4 regions of the Pseudoalteromonas sp. Z1A2 genome follow, and region 1 is predicted to be linked to each of the others. Evidence: predicted binding sites of a transcription regulator. Region 1 holds the regulator's gene; each other region holds the start of a gene.
The links. The regulator sigma-54, encoded in region 1, starts transcription at its own class of promoters, with help from an activator protein. The targets are predictions, from matches to a motif close to GTTGGCACGNNNNTNGNNT.
Positions count from the first base shown of each region.

Region 2: a site for sigma-54 is predicted at 1,287-1,305, ahead of GQR47_RS16875 (EF-hand domain-containing protein). Genes of this name have one in related genera too.
Region 3: a site for sigma-54 is predicted at 1,114-1,132, ahead of GQR47_RS04095 (EF-hand domain-containing protein). Genes of this name have one in related genera too.
Region 4: a site for sigma-54 is predicted at 1,377-1,395, ahead of GQR47_RS00790 (hemerythrin domain-containing protein). Genes of this name have one in related genera too.

Region 1 covers NZ_WTKX01000011.1:36,737-38,941, reverse strand. Annotated here, with positions in the region: gene lptB (LPS export ABC transporter ATP-binding protein) at 1-355, shown strand, start outside; gene GQR47_RS09555 (RNA polymerase factor sigma-54) at 425-1,924, shown strand; gene hpf (ribosome hibernation promoting factor) at 1,951-2,205, shown strand, end outside.
Region 2 covers NZ_WTKX01000028.1:43,643-45,847, reverse strand. Annotated here, with positions in the region: gene trkA (Trk system potassium transporter TrkA) at 1-268, shown strand, start outside; gene GQR47_RS16885 (EF-hand domain-containing protein) at 350-565, opposite strand; gene GQR47_RS16880 (calmodulin) at 641-853, opposite strand; gene GQR47_RS16875 (EF-hand domain-containing protein) at 994-1,206, opposite strand; gene GQR47_RS16870 (flagellar brake protein) at 1,672-2,205, opposite strand, start outside.
Region 3 covers NZ_WTKX01000003.1:258,434-260,638, reverse strand. Annotated here, with positions in the region: gene GQR47_RS04110 (calcium-binding protein) at 1-160, opposite strand, end outside; gene GQR47_RS04105 (calcium dependent protein) at 170-406, opposite strand; gene GQR47_RS04100 (hypothetical protein) at 593-820, opposite strand; gene GQR47_RS04095 (EF-hand domain-containing protein) at 845-1,078, opposite strand; gene GQR47_RS04090 (HAMP domain-containing sensor histidine kinase) at 1,409-2,205, shown strand, end outside.
Region 4 covers NZ_WTKX01000001.1:188,684-190,888, forward strand. Annotated here, with positions in the region: gene GQR47_RS00780 (RluA family pseudouridine synthase) at 1-853, shown strand, start outside; gene GQR47_RS00785 (DUF6500 family protein) at 855-1,073, opposite strand; gene GQR47_RS00790 (hemerythrin domain-containing protein) at 1,437-1,862, shown strand; gene GQR47_RS00795 (hypothetical protein) at 1,957-2,205, opposite strand, start outside.

The DNA of each region.
Region 1 (2,205 bases):
ATTTAGCATACAACACATTCGTGATAGCCAAGGTATGGCATTATCGGGTGGAGAACGTCGTCGTGTAGAAATAGCACGAGCGCTGGCAGCAGATCCTAAATTTATACTACTGGATGAACCGTTTGCCGGTGTTGACCCTATTTCGGTATTAGATATAAAGAAAATAATAGAACATCTTAAAAATCGTGGGATTGGTGTATTAATTACCGACCATAACGTAAGAGAGACCCTTGATGTTTGTGAAAAAGCCTACATTGTTTCTCATGGGGAGCTGATTGCATCAGGTACTCCAGAACACGTATTAAATGATAAAACAGTACGCGATGTTTACTTAGGCGAGCAATTTAGGCTGTAACATTTACGCCATGTCTTTAAGCATCTGCTAGTATTAATTATAACAACATAAAAGGATTGTTAGAGATACATGAGGCAATCACTACAGCTGCGCATGGGCCAGCAACTTACAATGACTCCACAGTTGCAACAAGCTATTCGTTTGTTGCAACTCAGTACATTGGATCTCCAGCAAGAAATACAAGAAGCTCTCGACAGTAATCCACTATTAGAGGTTGAAGAGGCAGACTATTCCGAAGACGCTGCTGGTAAAAACGAGCAAAAAGCTGATACCGATGACATAACTGTTAGCGCATCTGCTGATGATGCTCCGAGCGAATACGAACAAGATACTGGTGAAGCACTTGCAAAAGACACGCTAAGTGACGACATGGCTATGGATGTTAGTTGGGATGAGTACATGAGTGCCGCTCCTGCAGCCTCATCAGGTCCAATGCCTGAAGATGAATCTATATACCAAGGCGCCTCTACTGAAACGCTCCATGAGTATTTAATGTGGCAATTACAACTAACGCCATTTAGCCCTACCGATGAAGCCATCGCTATTGCGATTGTAGAAGCCGTCGATGATTCAGGTATTTTAACACTAAGCTGCGAAGAAATTTTAGAAAGCTTTAATCAAGAAAACGAAGATGATAACGAAGTCGAACTTGATGAAATTGAAGCGGTATTAAAACGCATCCAACTGTTTGATCCTGTTGGTATTGCTGCACGTAGTTTACAAGAGTGTTTGTGTATTCAGCTTAATCAATTTGATAAAGAAACACCTTACATTAATGAAACGAAAATGATTTTAACCGAGCATATTGATCTATTAGCAGCTCGCGACTATCGTACATTAATGAAAAAAACTAAGCTCAAAGAAGAAGAGCTTAAAGAAGTAATGACACTAATACATACTCTCAACCCAAAACCTGCAGATACTATAGTAAGGGAAGAATCTGAGTATGTTATTCCTGATGTGTCAGTTAAAAAAATTAAAGGCCGCTGGGTTGTCGAATTAAACCCAGATAGCATGCCTAAAATTCGTGTTAATAGCCAATACGCGGCAATGTCTCGCACTGTAAAATCAAGTGGCGACAGCCAGTTTATTCGCTCACATTTACAAGAAGCTAAATGGTTTATTAAAAGCTTAGAAAGTAGAAACGACACGCTATTAAAAGTTACTAATTGTATTGTTAAGCAACAACAAGGCTTTTTTGAACATGGCCCTGAAGCCATGAAACCAATGGTTTTAAATGATGTCGCTGAAATGGTAGAAATGCACGAATCGACAATTTCGCGCGTAACTACTCAAAAGTACATGCATACACCCCGTGGTATATTTGAGCTTAAATACTTTTTCTCAAGCCATGTAAGTACTGAAAACGGTGGTGAATGTTCATCTACAGCAATACGTGCGCTTATCCGAAAATTAATCGCAGCAGAAAACTCAGCAAAACCATTGAGTGATAGCAAAATAGCGGATATATTGGCTGAGCAAGGAATTAAAGTAGCAAGACGTACAATCGCAAAATACCGCGAATCTCTTGCTATTCCACCGTCAAATCAGCGTAAAAGTCTGATTTAAGACGCTAAACTAAGAGGGTAATGCTTATGCAACTAAACTTAACTGGTCGTCACGTAGAATTAACCGATTCACTAAGAGACTATATTAATACTAAATTTGCGAAGCTTGAAAGACACTCTGATCATATAAATAATGTTCATGTCATTCTCGATGTAGAAAAATTAAATCAAAAAGCAGAAGCCACAATACACGTAAGCGGTGCTGAGCTATTTGCCTCTACAGAACATCAAGATATGTATGCCGCTATTGACTCGTTGATCGACAAGCTCGATCGCCAAGTA
Region 2 (2,205 bases), on a different contig from region 1:
GTATTCACTGCGTAAAGGTGCGGCAGAAGCCATAGAAGCGGTTGCTCATGGTGATGAAAGCACATCTAAAGTTGTTGGTCGCGCGATTGCCGACATAAAACTTCCAGCGGGTACAACTATTGGCGCAATAGTACGTAATGACGATGTACTGATAGCTCACGATGATACAATTATTATGTCGGGCGATCATGTCATTATGTTTTTAATCGACAAAAAACATATTACCGTTGTAGAAAAACTATTCCAAGTAAGTGCTATATTCCTTTAACTAGTTACGCTAATTAGTTAATTTAAAATACAAAAAAGCCGCTGACTAAGGCGGCTTTAGTGGAGTATCTTCGAATATTGATTACTGTACCTTTGAAAACTCTTCTTTAGAGATTTCACCATTTCCATCAGTATCTAAATCATCAAAAATCTTCACAAGTTGAGGGTTAACCTTCGCTTCTTCCATTGTAATCGCACCGTCGCCATCTGCATCAAAAGAGGCAAAATCTACTGCAGCATATGCTGCTGATGAAGATGCTAAAACGATAACTGCAAGTGTTGTATTGAATGTTTTCATAATAATATTCCTAGTAATATGGGAAGTCCTTTTCAAAGATCCCTGACTGTGAAAAATGTTTAATCTGAAAAAAGATTAGTAATTAGCGAATTCTTCTTTAGAAAGCTCGCCGCTACCGTCGGTATCTAGCTCAATAAATTCAGCCATTAAATCGGTATCGACAGCCGCTTCGCTTGGGCTAATTGTGCCGCTACCATCGATATCAAGGCTGTCAAAATCTGATGCTGCAAATGCAGCTGAAGAAGATGCTAGTACTATAAGTGCTAATGCTTTATTTAAATGTTTCATAACTTAATCCTTCAATGTTCTATCAAAAAAATTGCTTCGTTTAACTTAAAACGTAATTTTTCACTTCCTTGTTATCCTCTTTCGTAAGCTCCCTTGCCTACTTAGGTTGTCTTTGGCAACTCAGGATAAATACTTTTTAATTAAGCTTCTGAAAATTCTTCTTTTGATAACTCACCATTTTGGTCAGTATCAAGCTCAGAAAACATGCTCATTAATTTTGCGTCTACTGATGCTTCTGCTTGGCTAATTGTGCCACTGCCGTCTACATCAAGTGTGTCAAAATCTGTTGCTGCAAAAGCGGCTGAAGAAGATGCAATAGCGATAAGTGCTAAAGTTTTATTAATGCTTTTCATAATATGTATCCTTCAAATTTATGTGTGTGCGATTAAGTATTTCACTTTGAATCACGATTTCGTTCAGTACACCCTGACTATTACAACTTAAATGCCAACATTGAAAAGCCATGAACTTTCAACAAGTTAAAAACAAAACATACAATAAGTAGGAATTTTCAGAGTCATTACTGTTGCCTTTTCGCAACACGCTTTAGAGGTGAAAAACTAAAGTCATTAAAAACAAATAGTTATGTTTATATAAAAAGATACATTTTAAAATGTAGAGCTATAAAAGGAGGGATTTTAAAAAATAATTAAGGTTAATTTTAACGAAGTAGCTATAACAACAAAAAACAAGCCATAACAAAAAATACGTAAAGCATTGTTTTAACTGAATAATATTTTTAATTATATAAAAACAAAAAAACACTTTATAAATACTCACGTAAAACGACATTTTGTTGCAAATAAGCGAAAAACGATTTAGTCAACGGTGGGCTCAAGCGCAGATGGGTCTATAAAATGCTCTTTCATAAAGGTTTTCATTTCATCCTCGCTTGCTAGTAGCTTAATTCCGCAGTGCACACCTGCGACATGCTCTTTAACACTGCAAATTTCACCTTCAAAATCTTTATCACTACTATTGAGTACGACAGTGCATTGCATATCTTTAATACCTTCAGCTTGCTGATCGCCTCTAATATCAAACATTACACCAGTGAGTGAAATGTCCTTAATAAGGCCTTCAAGCACTCTATCGTCACTTAGTTTTAGCTTTGCAGGTAACAAGGTAGGTATGCGTGTTTGCGAGCGTAGCGCAAATAGCTGCACTTGCTTAGGAAAATTAATAAAGACGAGTTTAGCGGGATGAGAGGCTACTGACATAATTTGCTGGCGAAACGCAATAACTTGCCCGCCACTGCCTTCAATCAGTGCTCTTACAACAACCATTACACCATCACGTAAATAGTCACTCGCTGCAGGTAAACGCTTAGCATTGGGATAATTTAAAATAAT
Region 3 (2,205 bases), on a different contig from region 1:
ACCACAAAGCGGGGTCTACAGCGGTTTCTGAACGTGTTAAAAAACCATCCTGGTTTCTATCAAGTTTTTCAAATTGCTCTGCAACATTGTTGCTTGCAGCAAAGCCTAATGTGCTAAAAATACTAAACGCAAAAAGCGCTATATAGCTTGTTTTTTCCATGAAAAATACTCAGTAGAGGTTATTGGTAAGGTAATTTTTAAATTCGATTAACGAAATTTGGTTATCTTGGTTTTTGTCCCATTTTATAAATGTGTTTAATAGTTGTGGTTGGGGATCAAGTTCGTCATGCGTTAAATAGCCACTTTTGTCGCTATCGAGGTGATCAAAGCGTTGCTTTACATCAAGTGCAGCGGCATCAAAGCTTAATAGCATTAAGATGCTTATAGTAAGGGGAAGTATCTTCATGGTGTTCCTTCCAAAAGATGTATTTAAAGTTTGTGGCTAAAATAAAGTGAAAAGGAAAAAGCACTTGCCGTAATTTAACTCCCAACATTAAATCCTTTTACACACTCCCTCAGGGATTATGGCAAATGCTTTTAATTCCAGTTTACCTATAACAAGCTTAAGTAAAGCTTAATCAGTAATTACTCATTAAGGTTTAAAGCTTTCAAATTCTTTTTTTGAGACCTTTTCATCACCGTCTTCATCTAAGTCGGCAAATTGTCTCATTACTTCCTTATCTTCCTTTGCTTCTGCAATTGATATTTGTCCGTCCATGTCTTTATCTAAGTGGGCAAAACGCACATTTGTTGGCGATGCAATTACGGTGGCACTAATTGCTAAAAACATTAATGAAAAAGCGGCTATAAGTTGTTTCATAATCACGTTCCTTATTAAATGAGTTTATTGAATAAATTTTTTGAATTCATCTAGCGACAATTGCCCATCTTGATTAGTATCAATTTGAGAAAAATTCTCGTGTAACACAGCATCTTCACCTGCTTCGGCTTCACTTAATGTGCCGTTACTGTCTTTATCAAGTTCGTTAAAAGTCGCGTGAACGTCCATTGCGTGTGCATTAGCGCCTAAAAAGCCTAAAGCCAGTAATGATGAAATTACTAAAATGCGTTTGTTCATAATTATTTCCTTATTGATTAAAGTTATTACTCCTATTACAAAAATGGTGCCAATAATAATTGTTGTTATTTTTCAATTGGTTATTGTTTTAGCTTTAAGCCAGTGAGAAGTTTTTACTGGGTTTATTGTAATTTTTGTGCGCCTTTTGCAACACTATTTAATGGGGTTAAAAGGGAGTTTATTAAAATCAACGAGTTACGTTGTCTCTATTTGGCGACACATTGTTTTGTAGTGCTGGCAGTTAATCGTATTAAATATAATTGCTGGTTCAGCTAGTGTATAAGGTAAGCACTTAATAATAGAACGCTTAACTTAAAAGGACTAAACGAAATGCCAGCAACCATAGCTAAAAAATACCAAGCAATGCTTAACTGGCGGCCTAATTTAATTGGGCAATTTGCAATGAGTATGCTGCTTTCGTTACTGCCGCTTTCTATAGTGGTGATCGTATTTTTAAATGCGCTTAATAAGCAATTAGCGGTTACTCAAAGTATTGTGAGTAGCAACTACCAAGTTACCAAATCGTTTAACACTTTAAAGCAAGAACTCAACAGTCTTGAACGCGCCACTAGACAAAACTGGGTATTAAAAAGTGAATCGCTAGATAAGCTTATTGTTGATAAATGGCAATCATCCCTACAAAGCATTGATGAACTCAAATTTGTAAACACGAATAAAGAGTATATCAACCAATGGCAACGCTTATATACCACCTTACAAACCGCGCATGTAGAGCTTGTTGAGAAAAAACAACAGCAAGCTGAGCTATTTGTGCCAGTGAGCGATTTAGTTGCTGAGCTTACTTTATGGTTACGTGATAAAAACGAAGCGCAAATTACCAATAACCAAAAAGAGCTTACAAGCCTGCAAGCGTCATTTATAAATTGGCTGGTGGCACTTATTCCACTGACTTTAATTGTTGGGGGAGGCTTTTTATGGCGTATAAGTGGGCGACTAAAAGGGTTAACTACGGTTATTGATAAGCTTGGGCAGGGGCATTGGCAGCAAAAAATATCTGTGAAAGGTTCAGCTGAGCTTGTTGAGCTAGGAGAAAAGCTCCAATGGGTACAAGAGCAACTTCATATGCTTGAGCAGCAAAAAGATACTTTTTTACGCCATGTAACTCA
Region 4 (2,205 bases), on a different contig from region 1:
TTCGGGTGCTGGCGATTGTGCAGCGCCTAAATTATTACAATACGCCTATAAACATGACTTAAAGCCACTTGCTATGGCAGAGTTTTGGTGGGGAGCAGCACCTAAATCAGCAATTAGGCAGCATAAGAATTACTACCCTTCTTGTTACAGTAAATGCCAACCAATACTTGGGCATATGCTAAAGGGTTTAGATGTTGAAGATAACCCGCTACTTATCAACCCAGCTCAGGGTAAAGATTTAAGTATTGTTTATAAAGATGACGACTTACTTGTGGTAAATAAGCCCGCTGAGTTTTTATCAGTGCCTGGCGTTAATATTGATGACTCAGTTTATATGCGCATAAAAACGCAGTTTCCAGAGGCATCAGGGCCACTAATTGTACACAGATTAGATATGTCGACTTCTGGGTTATTGATGATTGCACTTAATAAACGCGTGCACAAAGCACTGCAAAAGCAGTTTATTGAACGCACCATAGATAAACGTTATGTAGCATTAGTTAATGGTAACGTAGCTGAGGATAGCGGAGTAATTGATTTGCCCTTAGTGCTAGACTTTGATGATAAACCGCGCCAAATGGTGTGTTACACACACGGTAAGCAATCACTTACTACCTGGCAGGTTTTAGAGCGTAACAACAATATTACCCGATTACAGTTATACCCTAAAACAGGGCGAACTCATCAATTAAGAGTGCATTGTGCGCACAGCTTAGGTTTAAACATGCCAATTATAGGCGACACACATTACGGGCAAAAAGCCGAACGATTACATTTACATGCAGAATACTTAGCATTTACTCACCCTATTACGCTTAAACGATTAGAGTTTGAAGTAGCCGCAGATTTTTAAGCTAAAGCCCATCTAAGATCATTTGTTTGATGGTCTTTGCTTTTACAAAATGATCTAATTTATGGGTGTGTATCCACCAAGTAGCAGCATCCATAAGTAGCTCTGGATCGTCGTTTTTATTGGCAAAAAATGCATAAAAAGAAAGCCCTACATTTTCTCCTTTAACTGCTATTTTTTTATCGCATACGGTAATTATTTTTGCTCTTAGTTCTTCTTTCATATGTACCTTATTAAACAAACTATGCTCTGGATTATAAATCTATCTCAAGATCTTTATGGGCATATTTACTTTTAGCCACCGTTACAAAAAATTAAAAAAGAACGTACTGATAGTATCAAAGAAAGTATCATTTTTTCATCTTTTTTATTTGCGCGCTATTTTATTAACTACCTTAACTCCTCCAACACATCAGTAAAACTAAAGCCTGAAAATATTGCATGAGCGTGCTTGTAAAACTTACAGGCCGCATACTCCCACGAGCAAACGAACAAATATAAACTAATTTAATTCAACAAGTTAAATCATGGCATTTAGCTTGCTTCAATATTTGTAAGCAATTAAAGAGCAAGTAAAGGACTAGTTATGAATATTTTTGAAGCACTACGTCATGACCATGACAAACAACGAGAATTGGTAGATGCGCTTATTCAAACACACGGCGACACAGAGCAGCGCCACACGCTAATGGATGAGCTAAAAACAGAATTAGAAAATCACGCAAAATTTGAAGAACGTTACTTTTATAACCCACTTATGTTTGATGACTTAACTCACGAAAAAGCGCGCCACAGCGTAGCTGAACATCACGAAATTGATGAATTAATTGAACAACTTGAAGATACCGAAATGAGCTCGTCTGCATGGTTAGTTGCAGCTAAAAAGCTACACCATTTGGTACATCATCATTTAAGTGAAGAAGAACACGAAGTGTTTCAATTAGCGGGTAAAGCACTTACCGAAGGGCAAAAAGAGAGCCTTGCTGAGCAATACAACGACGCAATGCATTAGTTGCATAACATGCAAACCGACTTCCACACACTCCCTGTGTACTTATTGGTTATAAGCCTTATGGCTTATAACCAATTTTTTTGCATGTACTTTATTACTTTACAGTAAATTTCACGTCTTGGTCGCGTAATAAGTAAAGTGCAAAACACGCAGCCCACATTGGCCATGCAGTAAAGAATAATAAGTTATTAAAGCCATCTATGTACTGGTTGTAAGAAGAAAGCGTAGATAAGCCATGCATTACAAAAATGATACCGTACGTTATACGCTTTTTAATACCTGCTAAAAATGCTAAAGCAAGCACTAACTGCACCGCACCAATAATGTAAGCCACTATATCTGT